2 regions of the Sphingobacterium sp. HJSM2_6 genome follow, and region 1 is predicted to be linked to the other one. Evidence: riboswitches for the same ligand, from Rfam matches in the RefSeq annotation. Region 1 holds a riboswitch; the other holds the start of a gene.
What was found. A riboswitch is a leader RNA that binds a small molecule or an ion and turns the genes downstream of it on or off. The one in region 1 is predicted to bind thiamine pyrophosphate.

Region 2: another riboswitch for thiamine pyrophosphate. It lies ahead of thiS (sulfur carrier protein ThiS); the one in region 1 lies ahead of thiD (bifunctional hydroxymethylpyrimidine kinase/phosphomethylpyrimidine kinase).

Annotation. Positions count from the first base shown of each region.
Region 1 is NZ_JBMOXB010000019.1:2,454-10,919, forward strand. Features, by position in the region: gene ACFRAE_RS15345 (lipid II:glycine glycyltransferase FemX) at 1-393, shown strand, start outside; gene ACFRAE_RS15350 (hypothetical protein) at 510-728, shown strand; gene ACFRAE_RS15355 (hypothetical protein) at 861-1,214, shown strand; gene ACFRAE_RS15360 (RNA polymerase sigma factor) at 1,207-1,761, shown strand; gene ACFRAE_RS15365 (glycoside hydrolase family 43 protein) at 2,104-3,090, opposite strand; gene ACFRAE_RS15370 (nucleoside-diphosphate sugar epimerase) at 3,175-3,855, opposite strand; gene ACFRAE_RS15375 (YceI family protein) at 4,215-4,739, shown strand; gene ACFRAE_RS15380 (hypothetical protein) at 4,962-5,489, shown strand; gene ACFRAE_RS15385 (hypothetical protein) at 5,624-6,271, shown strand; TPP riboswitch at 6,693-6,786, shown strand; gene thiD (bifunctional hydroxymethylpyrimidine kinase/phosphomethylpyrimidine kinase) at 6,849-7,679, shown strand; gene ACFRAE_RS15395 (copper resistance protein NlpE) at 7,797-8,255, shown strand; gene ACFRAE_RS15400 (quinone-dependent dihydroorotate dehydrogenase) at 8,325-8,466, opposite strand, start outside.
Region 2 is NZ_JBMOXB010000001.1:111,623-120,088, reverse strand. Features, by position in the region: gene ACFRAE_RS00500 (thiazole synthase) at 1-525, opposite strand, end outside; gene ACFRAE_RS00495 (thiamine phosphate synthase) at 509-1,132, opposite strand; gene ACFRAE_RS00490 (thiamine phosphate synthase) at 1,116-1,736, opposite strand; gene thiC (phosphomethylpyrimidine synthase ThiC) at 1,733-3,547, opposite strand; gene thiS (sulfur carrier protein ThiS) at 3,573-3,779, opposite strand; TPP riboswitch at 3,840-3,937, opposite strand; gene ACFRAE_RS00475 (EamA family transporter) at 4,228-5,085, shown strand; gene ACFRAE_RS00470 (DUF4256 domain-containing protein) at 5,181-5,744, shown strand; gene ACFRAE_RS00465 (OmpA family protein) at 5,950-7,713, shown strand; gene ACFRAE_RS00460 (CHAT domain-containing protein) at 7,813-8,466, opposite strand, start outside.

The sequences.
Region 1 (8,466 bases):
AATGATACACAATCGCCGGCAGATGTCTATTTACTCATTGCAGAGGTGGAAGATAAACCTTTAGCAGCCATGTTTCTAGTAGTCACAGGCAATCGAGGCACTTATTTATATGGAGCATCCGCTTCCGAAAACAGGAATTATATGGCGACGTATGCCTTACAATGGAAAGCAATGCAACTAGCGAAAGAAAAAGGTTGTACAGAATATGATTTCTTTGGGATATCTCCACAAGCAGATCCAGCGCATCCACTCTACGGATTGTACCGATTTAAATCTGGTTTTGGTGGGCAAGTTGTTCATCGAATGGGCTGTTGGGATTACCCCCTTTCTCCTAAAAAATATGCTTATTATGCTTCCATGGAATTTAAAAATCAAAGTTACCACTTAAGTTAAGGGTTTATAGCGAATAATTAATTGCATAAGTACCTCCGACAAGAATACTTAACAATAAAACATTATTTACAGATTATTGTTAATCAAAGATCTTATAAACTTAAAAATCAATTACTATGGAAAAGTACTTTATGATGAAAAAGAGCATCATGGCCACATGCATGTTACTGGCGATGACTATTTACTCTTTTGCACAAGACAAGGGTTTAGATATTGATGTAGATATTGATAAAGGCAATGATTCTGCTGTTCAGCCATGGATGTGGGTAGTTGGAGGGGCCGTGTTCATTTTAATCTTAGTCGCATTATTAAGAGGCGGAAAAAAATCGACTTAATAGGGCTAAGAAAAAGGTATAATTACATTAGGTGTTCGAATGAGCACCTAATTTTTTTATCCTATTAAAAATAATTAGCCACATCTGTAACCTTTTTTCCCCGATGAACCACTAATGGATAAAAATATTATTATGGAAAAAGTATTAGCTATTTTTATCCCAATTGCATTATTTATTTGCATTACTTTGTGTGTGTTTTTTATTAGTAAATATCGCGCAGAAACCATTACCAAATTAGGTGGACCAATCCCTAAACTACCTAGAGTGGCTTTTCCTTGGCAAAAGGTGGGCATAGTAACTATTGGATTTGCATTAGGAATAATCCTTGCAGGTTACAATATGCAACATCAGATCATTTCCAATAATATGACGGAAGGATTTGCCGTTATTGGAATAATAACACTTTGTGTAGGGGTATCCATGGTGATAGCGGCACGATTTAAAGAGCCTAATACTGATGAACAGAAAAATGAGATAGATGGATAATCTTTACATTGATAAAGTATTATCTGGAGATAGTCATGCCTTTAGGTATTTTGTAAAAACATATAAAGACATGGCTTTTTCCCTTGCAATATCAATCGTGAAAAACGAACTTTTGGCGGAGGAAGTAGTACAAGATGCCTTTTTACAAGCCTATCTCTCCTTAGCGCAATTTAAAAAACAAGCTAAATTCAGCACCTGGTTTTATCGTATTGTCGTTCACTGTTCCTACAGCTCTTTAAAGAAGCGCTCCTGGGATACTGTCCCTATCGAACCTTTAGAGGAGGTTATGGAAATGGACGAAAGCATCATTTCCAAGTTGATTGAGGAAGAACAAAAACAATTGATACAAGACGCTTTGCTTCAATTACCTGGTCAGGAAGCATTGGCACTACGATTATTTTATTTAGAAGAATTGCATTTAGAAGAAATTACCCAAATTACGGGATGGACATTAGCCAATACTAAAGTCATCCTTCATAGAGCAAGAAAAAGAATGTCTATCGAAGTACAGAAACATTTAATAGGACAAGAAAATGCGCGAAGATAAATTTAAAGACTTAATGAAGTTATCCAAAGTGGAGCTTCCTTTTAATGACTTTGAGGAAAATTTAATGTTTAAGATTGAAATGGCCGAAAAAAGCCAATCGATTATTAAAAAATCACATAGCAACGCATTGATTTTCTTTGCTTTGGGCACCCTATTTGGAATGGGGTCCAATTATATTTTTTCGAAATATCTAGTTAATTTAACAGGAAACCCTTCGAATTTAGAATTCATACAAACATTATCATTAATAATTTATGTTCCTTTAATTGTATTATTCTGTTTAAAATTGATTGAATTATATAAACTTCACAGGCCAAGGCAATGGGAATAACATAAACGAAATTAATAAATGTCTTTTTGAAAAATCAATTCCCCCTGTCTCCCGACTGTAAGTAAACCCACATGGACCATTCTCAACCCATTTTCCGGTTTCTTGGAATCCGCATGTGTATGATAAATAATTAAAAATTCATTCTTATTTTTCGTTGGCAGGATGGAATTATGCCCTATTCCACTTATTCCCAATTCCGGTATTTTATCTGCAATTGGATTTTCTTCCGCTTTAACCCAAGGGCCAAAGGGACTTTTCGCTGTAGCATAACCAATACCATAGTTTGCTTCGAACGTATGATTTCCAGAATAAGTCATGTAGTACGTATCCTTCACTTTAAAGACAAATGGACCTTCATTGCATCGATTATGAGACCAATTTACTTTTTCCCAAGGCTGTGAAGCTTCCATGACCTTTATGGTATCACCAAGTACTTCCTTTAAGTCGGTACTGAGTTTAACTGCATATATCTTTCCAAAACTATAGCCATCTTGATGTCCGTTCATACTAAAGTATAGATATGGTTTATCCCCATCTACAAAAAGATGCCCGTCAATTGCTCCAAAACCATAATCAAAATAAGGAGTTTTGAGGTCTTGAAAAGGTCCTTCAGGATGATCGCTCACAGCAAGTCCTATTCGCAATCCATTTATTTTGGTCGACAAACCGCTGTAGGTTAAGTAGAATTTGCCTTGATAGGCTTTAACTTCAGGAGCCCAAAAAGCTGATTGCACCCAAGTGGAGCTATTCTTTTTCCAAATAAAGCCTTTAAACTCCCAATCTTTGGCATTTTTAGAAGTATAACATGGAAAGCCCTTATCTGCATTTTCATGAGTGCCTGTTAAATAGTAGATCCCTTTATGAAAATACATAAAGGGATCTCCTAGAATAATGGGTTTTCCATTACATAATAACGGATTCGTAACATTTACTTTTTGTTGAGCAAAACTTATGATGTTCAACATCATAAATAAAACGATGAACATTATTCTTTTCATGGGTAGATGAAGGTCGATAAACTATTCATTACAAATGTAGACTTTAAGAATGGTTAAACTGTCCTGCCACCACCTGTGTTTAACCTATACCAAAGGATCACCTTCATTGGCTAAAAACGAAATATCGTGAATTTCCAATATTTGTTTATTATATCCATAAATAGATACATAGATCATCGCTTTGGCTAACTCCGAAAACGTAAGAAAATAAGACTTACTAAAGGTCCTTAATATGGGGTAAAAGAAACGTACAATTTGATCTCCGCGTTGTACTAGACTTTTCGTATTCAAAGGCTGGACAATGGCTGGACGAAAATGATATACTCTTTTGAAGTTAAGTTTATTTAATGCATTTTCAGTTTTTCCGTTTATCCTTGCACTGTATTGGTTTGCCTGCTCCAAATTATCAGTGCCCGCTGCAGAGACATAACAAAATATAATCGAAGAATTAGCTTGAAGTAAATTCCATGCGAATTTCAATGTTCTTGTATAGTTATTATCAAAATACAGCTCTTTACTAACTTCCTTAATAGAAACCCGATCACAATAAAAACAGGAATCATAGGATTCAATCAATTCCGTTAACTGGTCTAAATTTTCTGAATCCGATAAATGCAGTAGTTTTATTTTCGGATGCTTTAACTGTAGATTCTTATCCCTAGAAATTAGTAAAACACGGTCTACTTCGGGATTACTTAAACATTCATTTAAAATTCCTTTCCCTAACTTTTTCTCAGCACCTACAATAATTACGTTTGATAGCATATAATCCTAATTTTGGCAGATCGATTTCTTGGCATGTATAGCTAAAAACGTACACAAACTATTCCAAAACTTCTCAAACGTTTGATTTAAAAGATTAAATGGCTTAAATTCAGGTATTATTTATTAATCTGTAGCCTATCAGCGAGTATAGCTATTTAGATAAAAGCATTTTCCTTGATGGGAAAATGGCGCAATTGGATTTACTAATGGTCAAACCATATGGGTAAAAAAATTATTAGTAATAATTCCCCGTAAACAATGTGCTGGGAATTTCATTTCTTAACATACATCAAGAGTTTAAGAACTTATTCATCCTACTTTTGTTCATCAAATAAAAAACATTATAAAATAAAAATATTATGGCAAACTGGAGCTTAGATACCGCACATAGCGAGATTGAATTTAAAGTAAAACACATGATGATCTCTACCGTTAAAGGTCAATTCAACACCTTTAATGTGAATGTACAAAATGATACAGATCAATTTGAAAATGCAAAAATTGAAGTTGAAATTCAAACTGAATCTATTAACACGAACAATGAACAAAGAGATCAACATTTAAAAAGTGCTGACTTCTTTGATGTAGCAAATCATCCTACAATTAATTTCATTTCTACAGAAATTACTAAATCCGATGATGATGAATATAAAGTAACTGGCAACCTTACGATTCGTAATATTACAAAGCCAATTACTTTAGAGGTAGAATTTGGAGGTTTAAGTAAAGATCCTTGGGGAAATCAAAAAGCAGGATATACCGTTACTGGAAAAATTAATCGTACAGACTTTGATCTAAGCTGGAATGCTGCTTTGGAAACTGGTGGTCTAATGGTAAGTACTGATGTGAAATTTCAGGCTGAAATTCAGTTTGTCCTTTCGTAATACCTATAGTAAAACGACGATAAAAACACAGATCACTAGATCTGTGTTTTTTTTTGCAAAGACAATTACACACGGATATAGAAGTATTTTAATTGCAACAATGACTTATGTATCAATTGTAAATTATGACTAAATTATAACCTTAAGTTAATCATATTAAAGTATCTAGTAATACTTAAAAATATTATTCATATTTTTACCATACAATCAAATAAATCAATTATGTCAATTAAATTATTCATCACAACCGCCATCCTATGTTTAAGTGCGACTATTAGTTTCGCACAGCAGAATGCAAATCCGGATATTTCTTTAACACGAAAGCAATCTTTATTTTTTGAAGTATTGGGCCCAGGAGTAACCTACTCCTTTAATTACGACACTAGATTTCAAAAAACCAACAATGGATTAGGTGGTAGAATCGGCGTAAGTTATTTAGGAGGGGCTGATGATATTAAAGTATTTACTGTGCCTGTAGTGCTCAATTATTTATTGGGTAAAAAAGGTAATTATTTTGAACTTGGTGCAGGAGCTACTTTTGTGAATGTATCTTCAGATTTTGAGTCTGGTAGTGATGTGTTATTTTTAGAAAACGGAAACGAATCTACCGTATTAGGTACGTTAAATTTTGGATACAGAAGACAACCCGTAGATGGTGGTTTTACTTTTAGAGCGGGTTTTTCCCCTGTATTTGGTCAAGGAAACTTTATTCCCTATTGGCCATACATAGGTTTTGGATATTCATTTTAACTCTTTCATAAGATAACGGCAAATCTAGCGTAGATTTGCCATTTTTTTTTATAGTCATATCATTAAACCTTTACTCATAAATTCTTTCTAACAAGTTAAATAACCCAAATATGTTTAACCGTTAATCTAAATTTATGAGACTATTCTATACCCTCTGTTTACTCCTTTTTTTCATCTACAATTGTTTTGCTCAATCTGATTTTAATCATCAAATAAATGATGAGTCCAAAGGCAAATTACTTTTTGAAGGAGGCATTGCCATTCCACAAGGCCAGCTAAAGAATATCATGAATAGCAGTCCTGCTGTCGGAATATGGATTTTAAATAACATTAATAATCGAAGTTCCATTGGACTAGGTGGTTCCCTATTTTTTCCTAAAAAGACCTATTTTTGGTATCAAAACCAAGATCTTGAAACCTATACTAAACCTTTTGCAGGTATGCTTGGCTTAAGATTGGATCATCGTTTTTCATTAAGTCCGCAACATACTTGGAGCATCCTTCTGAATACCCTATTTGGGGTTGGATTTTACATGTATCATGACATAGAAAAAGAATATGAATATGAAGATTGGCCGGAATGGCGAAAAGAAGAAGAAGAAGAACCATCTTTTGAATCTGCTTTCGGAACATTACATTTCGGACAAGGATTAAGTTTGTTTTATAAAAATTTTGGCGTATTTGCTCGATACAATTATGCCCCATACGGTCTTTTCACTAAAAAAGTCAATCAGGAATTTGGTTCACAGCACATCAATTTTGGTTTTATTTTTAGGCGATAATTCATACGCTCCGTACTGAAATACTCCATACAGCTTTTATAAATGTTGATCAGCAGCAAAACTGACAAGATGAACAAAAATGAAGCAATTGAATTCACTCAGGTATAAATCATTTTAATTATCCCAGATGGGATAATTAAAATGATCTATACCTGTTCGGAATCAGTTCCTTCATCAAGCATATTGGCATCAGGTGAATGTATACCTAAAATTTAACAGGAAAACAGGCATAACACGTACTAATTCATTTCTTGATATGGAATCATTATATAAAAGCACCTTCCTTCCGATAAGTGTTCCTCCTCTTTGTAGTATTGGGAAAATTAGTCTAAAAATGCGTAGCTAAACCTTTGGTAAATAATGCTTCGAATATTCATACAATGAGTAAACTTATGAAAACGTAATATTTTACATAGCTTTGTCTAAGCTTTAGGGGTATTCGGTATCCGAATTGAGAAAAACCCTTAGAACCTGATCTGGTTAACAGCAGCGTAGGGAAAAGCTTAAATAGTATCGCATTCAAGTATACTATTTATTCATTTCCCAGTTTATTAATTTTTAGCTTAAACAAATGGAAATGACTATTTCAAATCAATTTACGATACCTACCATACTTGCTATTGCTGGTTTTGATGGCTCCGGCGGTGCAGGTTTACAAGCTGATAATAAAACATTTGCAGCGCTAGGATGTTATGGATTGAATGTATTATCGGCCTTATCTATTCAAAATACCTTAGGGGTAAAAAGCATCTTAGATTTACCAATGGAGAGTTTTAAAATGCAACTAGACAGTATTTTTGAAGATAGTTATCCGCATTGCATCAAAATCGGCATGCTTCATAGCAAGGAGCAATTCAACGTATTAATCAGCTATTTAAAAGCGTACGACGGTTTTGTAGTGTATGACCCAGTATTGGTATCCTCATCTGGATATCAATTTATCAATCAACAAGATCTCATACCCCATATTTATGATTTAATGCCATTAATCAATCTAATTACACCAAACTTAGATGAGCTTTCTTTTATCCTTTCGACTAGAATTAAAACATTAGATGACGTAAAGGCTGCAATTCCTAATATTTCCAAATGGGCATGTGAAGCAATATTAGTGAAGGGGGGGCATTTAAATAGCACACAATTGACAGATATATTGGTTGAAAAGAATCAACAGATTCAATATTATCAACATGAAAAAATCGAGAGCATGAATACCCATGGTACAGGCTGTACCTTATCGTCTGCCATTGCGAGTTATATTGCCAAAGGTTGCTCCTTAACAGTTGCGGTAGAAAAAGCTATACAGTATGTACAAGAGGCTTTGAAACGCGCAAAAGATGTAAAGTTAGGCCAAGGTAAAGGTGGTTTGATCCAACACATAGATTTGGTCGGAAATCCTTTTCTTTAGAGTTAACTGTATTTACCAGCATTAGGCTACAAGTTCTTCAAAACTATTTCACAATTAACCATTAAAAATAAGCTATAATCAAAACATATTGATTAAATTGCTTAAAATTAAATTAATATGAAAAATTCAATTATTTTAATGGCCATGTTGCTGACATGGAGTATGACTTCCTGTGTATCCAACAGTAATAAACCTGGAGCAGAACATCAACATAGCCCTACTGATAGTACATCCATTGCCACAGGAGATAATTCTCAAACTTCCTTAGATTGGGCTGGAACTTATACAGGTGTATTACCCTGTGCAGATTGTCCAGGAATTGAAACCAGCATTACATTGAATGATAACGAAACCTTCCATTATAAGGCTGCTTATCAAGAAAGAGATACTAATTTAGAAGATCATGGCAAATTCATGTGGCATGACAATGGATCCATAGTTCATTTAATGGGTAAAGAGGTCAACATGAAATTAAAAGTAGGTGAAAACCAATTGTTCAGCCTAGATCAAGATGGAAAAATTATAGAAGGTCCATTAAAAGAATCTTTTATCCTTAAGAAAATTCAACAGCCTTAAATAGCACTAATGCCGACAAAAAAAGCCAGTACGAACTGGCTTTTTTTGTGTTATATGCTCATAGTTCGATTATGATTTTCTTTGTTTGATTATCGCTTTACAAATATCCGCAACTAAAGAGGGACCCTCATAAATAAATCCTGTATACACTTGAATCAAACTAGCTCCTGCATTCAATTTTTCGATTGCATCTGCTGCTGAATGTATCCCT
Region 2 (8,466 bases), on a different contig from region 1:
AATAATTTCTAAGAAATCAATTGTTTTTAACCCTTTATTACTTCCAATTGGAGAACCTAGAGGCATAACCGCAGCCGTTCCGACATCCTCCAAGCGCTTACATAATACCGGGTCAGCATGAATATAAGGAAGAACCACAAAACCCTGTTTAGCCAATTCCTCCGTCGCTTTTAATGTTTCTATAGGGTCGGGGAGTAAGAACCTTGGGTCAGGATGTATTTCCAATTTAATCAGATCTGTTTCCAAGGCCTCCCTTGCCAATTGGGCAGCTAAGATTGCCTCTGCTGCCGTACGCGCACCAGATGTATTCGGTAATAGCTGAACATGAGGAAATGTTATTGCATTTAGTAATTCATCCTGATTATCCCCATAATCAATTCGTTTCAATGCTAAAGTGATGAGTTCAGCGCCTGAGGAAATTAGCGAATTTCGCATTAAATCCATATTTCCGTATTTCCCAGTACCTACAAATAGCCTGGAGTTGAATGTATATTTGCCAATGTGTAAACTATCCATATTGTACATTGAATTCTTGAATGTCTGTATATTTTAATTGATGTATGAAATTAGAGGCCGCTATACCGTAAACCCCGATATTAAATAACTCTTCAATATCTTCCTGCTGAATACCACCAATAGCATATATGGGCGGGCAATTCGCTTCTTGCGTTAGTTTAGCTAAGATGGATAAATATCCTGAAAGGCCTAAAATTGGACTTAAGTTTTTCTTATTCTCGGTATAGCGATAGGGGCCTAATCCTATGTAATCACATTCGTTTTGAATGTGAAGTTGAATATCCTGGAGCGTATTAGCTGTAGCACCAATTATTTTATCTTTTCCCAATAGTATTCTTGCATGAGCAATTGCATCATCCTGAAGTCCAAGGTGTACTCCATCAGCATTTAAAAGATCAGCTATATGGATGTGATCATTAATAATCAATTTAGCTTGGTATTCCTTACATAACTCTTTAATTAACCAACCCAAATGTTCGATATTAACCAAATTACCTTCCTTCCACCTCAATTGTATCCAGTTGACACCCTTATCCAGCGCCATACGAATATTATTATATTGATCATCCAACGTTAATCCCTGGGATATATATTGAATTTTACTGTATGGTTTCATCTATCCTTTGATTTTTTATAGCGTCGACCCTGGTTTTGCAGTTCAAAAAAGCAGTTATTGGCTGATCCGCTAACCATATTGTACCCAATAAGGCAATCGCATCAATATTATGATTCAGGGTATTATCGATATTTTCCAATGCAATTCCACCTAAGCCAACCAATTGAACCTGATCATTTGATCGCATAGTTAATTGATCAAATAAAGCTTCATTTCTTTTTTTCTCCGGTTTAGAAATACTTTGGTATAAAGGACTGATAAAAGCATAAGACCAGCATGTATCTAGCCTATTAAAATCATCCATATGGTGGACAGAGGTCGAAAGGGTAAACTGCGCTAAACTATTCAAATGATGGTTTGCCCTTCGATCTGCTTCGTTATAATGCAATCTGTCGATTGTTAATCGATTAGCCAAATGATGATGACTATGCAGCACCAATTGCCCCCTATATTTCATGTCAATTTGATTTACATAATCGATGATTTCCTGATCAGGCATGCCGTATTTTCGAATATGAAATACATCCAAACCATGCTCGAAAAGTTCATTTACAAAAGACGTTTCCTCATTTATGTGCTGAGGAGGTGAAATCACGACGATCATAAGTAAATTTCCTTTCCACGTTCAATAAATTCCAATGATTTTTCAAACATTCCTGTTTCTGTAGCTTCCCTAATTTCTTGAGTAATTTTCATTGAACAGAACTTAGGTCCGCACATAGAACAAAAGTGCGCTACCTTAGCAGCATCTGCAGGTAATGTTTCATCATGAAACTCCCTAGCCGTATCAGGATCTAAAGAAAGGTTAAATTGGTCTTCCCATCGAAACTCAAAACGTGCCTTACTTAAGGCATTATCTCGATACTGTGCTCCAGGGTGTCCCTTAGCCAAGTCAGCAGCATGCGCTGCCAATTTATAGGTTATTACGCCATCTTTCACATCCTTTTTATTCGGCAGACCCAAATGTTCCTTAGGCGTCACATAGCAAAGCATGGCACATCCGTACCAACCGATCATTGCAGCACCAATAGCAGATGTGATATGGTCATATCCAGGAGCAATATCGGTTGTTAATGGCCCTAAGGTATAAAATGGGGCTTCATCACATTCCTCCAATTGCTTTTCCATATTTTCCTTTATAAGGTGCATTGGAACATGTCCGGGACCTTCAATCATGACTTGCACATCGTGTTTCCAGGCGATTTTAGTCAGCTCCCCTAAAGTTTCCAATTCTGCAAACTGCGCAGCATCATTCGCATCGGCAATTGCACCAGGTCGTAAACCATCACCAAGTGAAAAGGAAACATCATATTGCTTCATGATTTCACAGATTTCTTCAAAATGTGTATATAGAAAGTTTTCCTTATGATGGAACAAGCACCATTTTGCCATGATCGATCCTCCTCGAGAAACAATACCTGTCACGCGCTGTGCTGTCAAATGGATATACCTCAACAATACCCCAGCATGAATAGTAAAATACGAAACCCCTTGTTCTGCTTGTTCAATTAAGGTATCACGAAAAATTTCCCAAGTTAAATTTTCTGCAATCCCCTTTACTTTTTCTAACGCTTGATATATCGGAACTGTCCCTATAGGTACAGGGGAATTTCTAATAATCCATTCCCTGGTTTCATGTATATTTTTACCAGTAGATAAATCCATGATGGTATCTGCACCCCAACGACAAGCCCATACGGCTTTTTCCACTTCTTCATCAATACTGGAGCTCACGGCACTGTTGCCTATGTTTGCATTGATTTTTACCAAAAAGTTTCGCCCAATAATCATCGGCTCACATTCCGGATGATTGATATTACTTGGAATGATTGCTCGACCAGCGGCAATTTCGTCCCGTACAAACTCAGGACTGATGTATTTCTTTGCAGTTCTAGAAGTAAAACTCTCACCTGGATGTTGATGATCCATCCCCTTCGTAGATTCAGCCAGTTGTTCTATTCGTTGATTTTCACGAATAGCTACATATTCCATTTCTGCGGTGATTATTCCTTTTCTAGCATAATGCAGTTGAGACACATTCATGCCTGGTTTAGCTCTTTTAGGTTGATGTGTATAGGCAAATCGAAGATCATCTAAACTAGCATCTGCCAAACGTTCTAATCCATAACTCGATGAAATCCCAGGGAGCGAATCCACATCTTTCCGTTGGAGTATCCATTCCTCTCGAATCCGATCTAAGCCTTTACGAACATCAATTTGGGCTTGTTCATCCGTATAAGGTCCTGAACTATCGTATACCGTAACAGGAGGGTTGTGCTCTATATTTCCATTACTCAGTTTGGTAGCACTTAAGCTTATTTCTCGCATAGCTACCTGAATAGGGTATAGTTTGCCAGGTATGAAAATCTTTTTAGAATTGGGGAATGGCTGGGTAGTAATGTGTTGTTCAATCATGGTCAATATATTATAAGTAGAAGGTTTAGCCTCCTTGTGTAGCATTAATAATTAATATGGAATCATTTTCTTGGACAGGAGTGGTATCCCATAGGTTTTTGGGAATAACTCGATAATTTAAAGCAACAGCGATGCCTTTTTTAGAAACATCCGTTTCTAATTGAACAATATCCGCTAAGTGTTGCGGAGGAGCAATAAATTCTTTTGTTTTTTGATTGATGGTTAGTTTCATTCCTTATGTTTATGTAAATAAAACTTTAGGAATGACCACAATAGTGCAGATACGCACCCATGAAGACATTTTACTTTTCCCTACGCCAGTATGATCTGGATCAGGTTATAAGGGTAAAATCTCAGCCTGCAAAAATGCAGACACCCCTAAAGTTGAAATAAATATAGGATTTTTTATTAATAATCTAAAAATCTTTATTGATTTTGAATTAAGATACACGAATGGAACTTAATATAAAGGAATATTTTAACCCTGAATATGAATATAAATAATTTATTAATGTATCATTAAATCAAATCGATAAATGGAACTTTTTTACAGGTTTTTATTAATTAATAGTATATTAGTTTATATTTTTTATAAACTTACTTTCTCTTTTTTAAATGAAACTTTATCATGAAGAATCCTTTATTAAAATTAGTAAGTTTTAATAGCCCTTTATTAAGAAATGAAAAGTACACAATTAGCCGTAGCCGCCGCACTAATATCTATGGTATGTGTTCAAGGAGGTGCTTCCATTGCTAAACAACTTTTTCCAGCCTTAGGTCCCATTGCAACTGCAACTTTGCGTATAGGTCTTTCAGCAATCATTTTATATTTAATTAATAGACCAAATTTTAGCAAACTCAATAAGCAACAGTGGCTTTATTGTGGCATTTATGGGGTTTGTTTAGCATTTATGAACCTAATTTTTTATGCTGCTATTCAGCGCATTCCATTAGGTCTAGGCGTTACTATCGAATTCATAGGTCCTTTATTTCTTGCTTTTGCCCTTTCTAGAAAGTGGTTGGATATTTTATGGGCAAGTTTCGCATGTATTGGCATTTTATTGATTGTACCATGGCAGAACAATCATTTAGATGGTGTAGGATTGTTATTAGCCTTTCTTGCGGGTACATTTTGGGCTTTTTACATTTTAACAGGGAGTAAAGTTTCTAAAATCATGGAAGGCAAACAAGCCGTGACCATTGGAATGATGATCGCTACAGTTTTTATCTTTCCAATAGCATTATGGGATGGATCCTTAGCGAATTTAGATACCAACCTGCTATTTAAAGCATTGGGAGTTGCTATTTTTTCCAGTGCATTGCCTTTTTCATTGGATATGATTGCTTTAGGTAAATTACCTACCAAAACCTTTAGTATTTTAACCAGTTTACAACCGGCATTTGGCGCTTTTTCGGGATTGATCTTTTTACAAGAATACTTAACAATGACTCAGTGGATATCTGTCTTCTGTGTCGTTTTCGCTAGTATAGGTACCACTATATTTACTAAAAAAGAAACGGTGAACAATTCTTTGTAAATCGAAGCAAAGACCCCATGTAATAGAAAGTTTAATATCGCTTGATTTTACCTAAATTCGTATAATCTTATAACTCATCCATAAACAATATTCATATGGCGAACTCTTATACGTTAGAACCCCAAAGAGTAACTGAATTACTGGGAATATTAGAAAAACGCTTTGAAAAGTTCAGGTCAAGGCATTTAGGCATTAAATGGGAAGATGTTTCCGCTAAGCTAAGTGCTCAACCCAAAATGCTTTGGGTCTTAAATGAATTAGAAGAAACGGAAGGTGAGCCTGATGTAGTTGGCTACCAAAAAGAAACAAACCAATACCTCTTTTTTGACTGCTCTGCTGAAAGTCCTAAAGGAAGAAGAAGCTTTTGTTATGATCAGGCAGCATTAGACTCCAGAAAAGAACATAAGCCCATACATAGTGCGGTGGGCTATGCCGAAGAACTCGGCGTCAAGCTATTGACTGAAGAGCAGTATCAGTATCTTCAGCAATTAGGCGAATTTGATTTGAAAACCTCCAGTTGGCTACAAACGCCAGAATCATTAAGAAAACTAAAAGGGGCCATCTTTGGCGACCGGAGGTACAATCGCGTGTTTATTTACCACAATGGGGTAGAATCTTATTATGCGGGCAGAGGGTTTAGAGTTTGTCTTTTTGTATAATCCTTATTTAGTGACTTTATAGTAAAAACATTTGCTAGAATAGGTTTATGAAGTTGGATTTCTTAAAGTCGATGAACAAAAACCTGGACTTGATATCCTATTTTTTCAAATCTTCGATCTCCAACCTAACCTAGGGTAACATTTTAATCTTTTCATTGATATAGCTATAGAAATAACGAGAGTTTTTATTTTAATAGCAAAGGTTATGAAAAGATTAGTACTAACAATTAGTTTATTAATTCTGTGTTTTATTACGCTAGCACAGGAAAAAGAAATTGGAAGACTCCAGGTCGGTGCATTTGGAGGAGCTTCATTCCCACTATCGACCTACAAAACCAGCGGAGAAGCCAAAACTGGATATTTTGGAGCTGTATTTATGGATAAATACATAAGTTCCAGTAGCTTTGGATTAGGTATAGATGCGCGATTTTTAAATCATAGTCTCCAAAAACACGATTCAATAATATTCGAAAATGGATATATAGCCCATAATTACCAAGGGACTAAGTTCAAAAACTTGGCTATTTCCTTGGGCCCGACGTATAGCTTTCAATCCGGAAAACTAGAACTAGAAGCCTTTTTAAGAGCTGGAGTGTTATGGCAGCAATTTCCAGCATTTGAAACAAGCTTAAATTTGTTGCAGAGTAATAATCAATACACGCAAATTCCCATCAAAAGAACAAGTAATGATTCTACGAATCGAGCTAAAGCCTGGTTAGGATTAGCGGGATTAAGATTAAATTATCCTATAAAATCCAACTTTTCCCTATTTCTTCAAGCCGATTATATGCAGTCCATAGGAACGACATTTGGAAAAAAGACTGCTGTTTATCAACTGGAAGAAAGCATTCCGACAGGATTGCCCATCGACGAACAAACCTTTGTTAAATCTTTTTTAGATCATTATCAAGAAGGTTTAACTTCCAAACAGGCAGCTTATAAAAGTGTTAATGTCGCCCTTGGGGTTAAATATTTCTTTGGCAAAAAACAGAAAAGTACAAGACCTACTGCTTCAGCAGCTCCAGAAATTATTCCAGCTCCAATTACAGAAAAATTAACCTCAAAAAATATACAAATCGTGGTTAAGGATAAATTAACTGGATTGGCATTAAGTGGAGTAACCATAACGGTGCACTCTGATGAATTTAATACCAAAGAAACATCCAATGCCAATGGGGAAATTTCAAGAATAACCCAAGCAAAAGCCGGTACATATAAGATCGTAGGCGAGAAGAACGGAATTAAAACCGAATTAGTAAGCATTAGTCCGGCAGATTTTGTAGGCCCTGAGTCCTTAATTTTTAAAGAAATATTTCACGACGATCCTCGATTTACATTAATAGGAGAAACGGTGGATTGTGAAAAAAATCAACTATTATCAAATATTGCAACCATATTAACTCATGCAGGAGTACAAAGCAATATGACTCAAACTTCCGATCTAGCAGGTAAATTTATTTATCAATTGGCACAGCAATCTGATTATACGATTGTTGCAAATCAAGCCGGTCGATATTCCCAAACCGAATTAATCAGTACAAAAGGATTAGATCGAAGTAAAACCTTATATGTAACGTTAAAGCTTGGCGTATGCGATTTAGTTGAAGGTGCTAATTGGGTGTTAAAAAATATTCATTATGATTTTGATCAATCCAATATTCGTCCCGATGCGGCTTTAATATTAGATAATGTAGTCAATATAATGAATCAAAATCCAAGCTTACGCATCGAGCTTTCTTCCCATACCGACAGTCGTGGAAAAGATGAATATAATCTTCGTTTATCCCAACAGAGAGCCGAATCTGCTGTACAATACTTATTAAGTAAAGGTATTATTAAATCAAGATTAGTAGCGAAAGGCTATGGCGAAACTCGATTACTAAACCATTGTGAAAATAATATTGATTGTTCCGAAGCCAATCATCAAGTCAATAGAAGAACAGAAATAAAGGTGTTAAATTTAGATTAAGGAACTATGGAAATCAAAGAATCTAAGGAAGGGGATGCCAAAGAATTGTTTCCGAAGGAATTCACAATTTTTCAAATCATCAAAGGTTATCTAAAATTTTTATTTAAGATTTGTAAACCTTGATTTTAGAAACATATAGGCAATGAACATGAAGGTCATTGCGAGGATAAACCAATAACTTTTAGGTAGACCTGCACGTTCGTGTAGGTCTATTTCTATATCTGCACCAGTATAAATCATATTTGCCCAATACCAAGGGTTTTGCCCCGATAAATCTTGCTCATTTATATAGGCTCTTTTCGCTTCAGCTAAGGCTTTTATAGGTCTTTTTTCCTTCCCCAAATGATGGTAAAACTTTTCTGTCAATGTGAGCATTACGGCATCATTGGCAAACCAATGGGTAGCAATGACTCCTGGAATTCCTTTGCTTAAAAATGCACGATTTAAACTAGCTAAACCTTCTGAAGGGAGTAATTTACCTGTTGCGGTATTACAGGCAGACAATACAACCAAGGGCGTCTTGATGCCGTAGTAACGCAACTGGTCGGTAGAAATGGGTTGCTGCAAAAGTAGTTTTGCTTCTTGATTATTGTCCAAAACCGTATGCGCTGCAATGTGGATGATTGCAGGTTCACTCCAAGCATACGCCATTTTATTCGATGTTAACTGATCAGCAGGATATTTTGTGCTTTTAAAATGCTTGTTGATTTGTTCCACTTCTTTTCGGACATAAGGTAAATCATTAAATGGTGC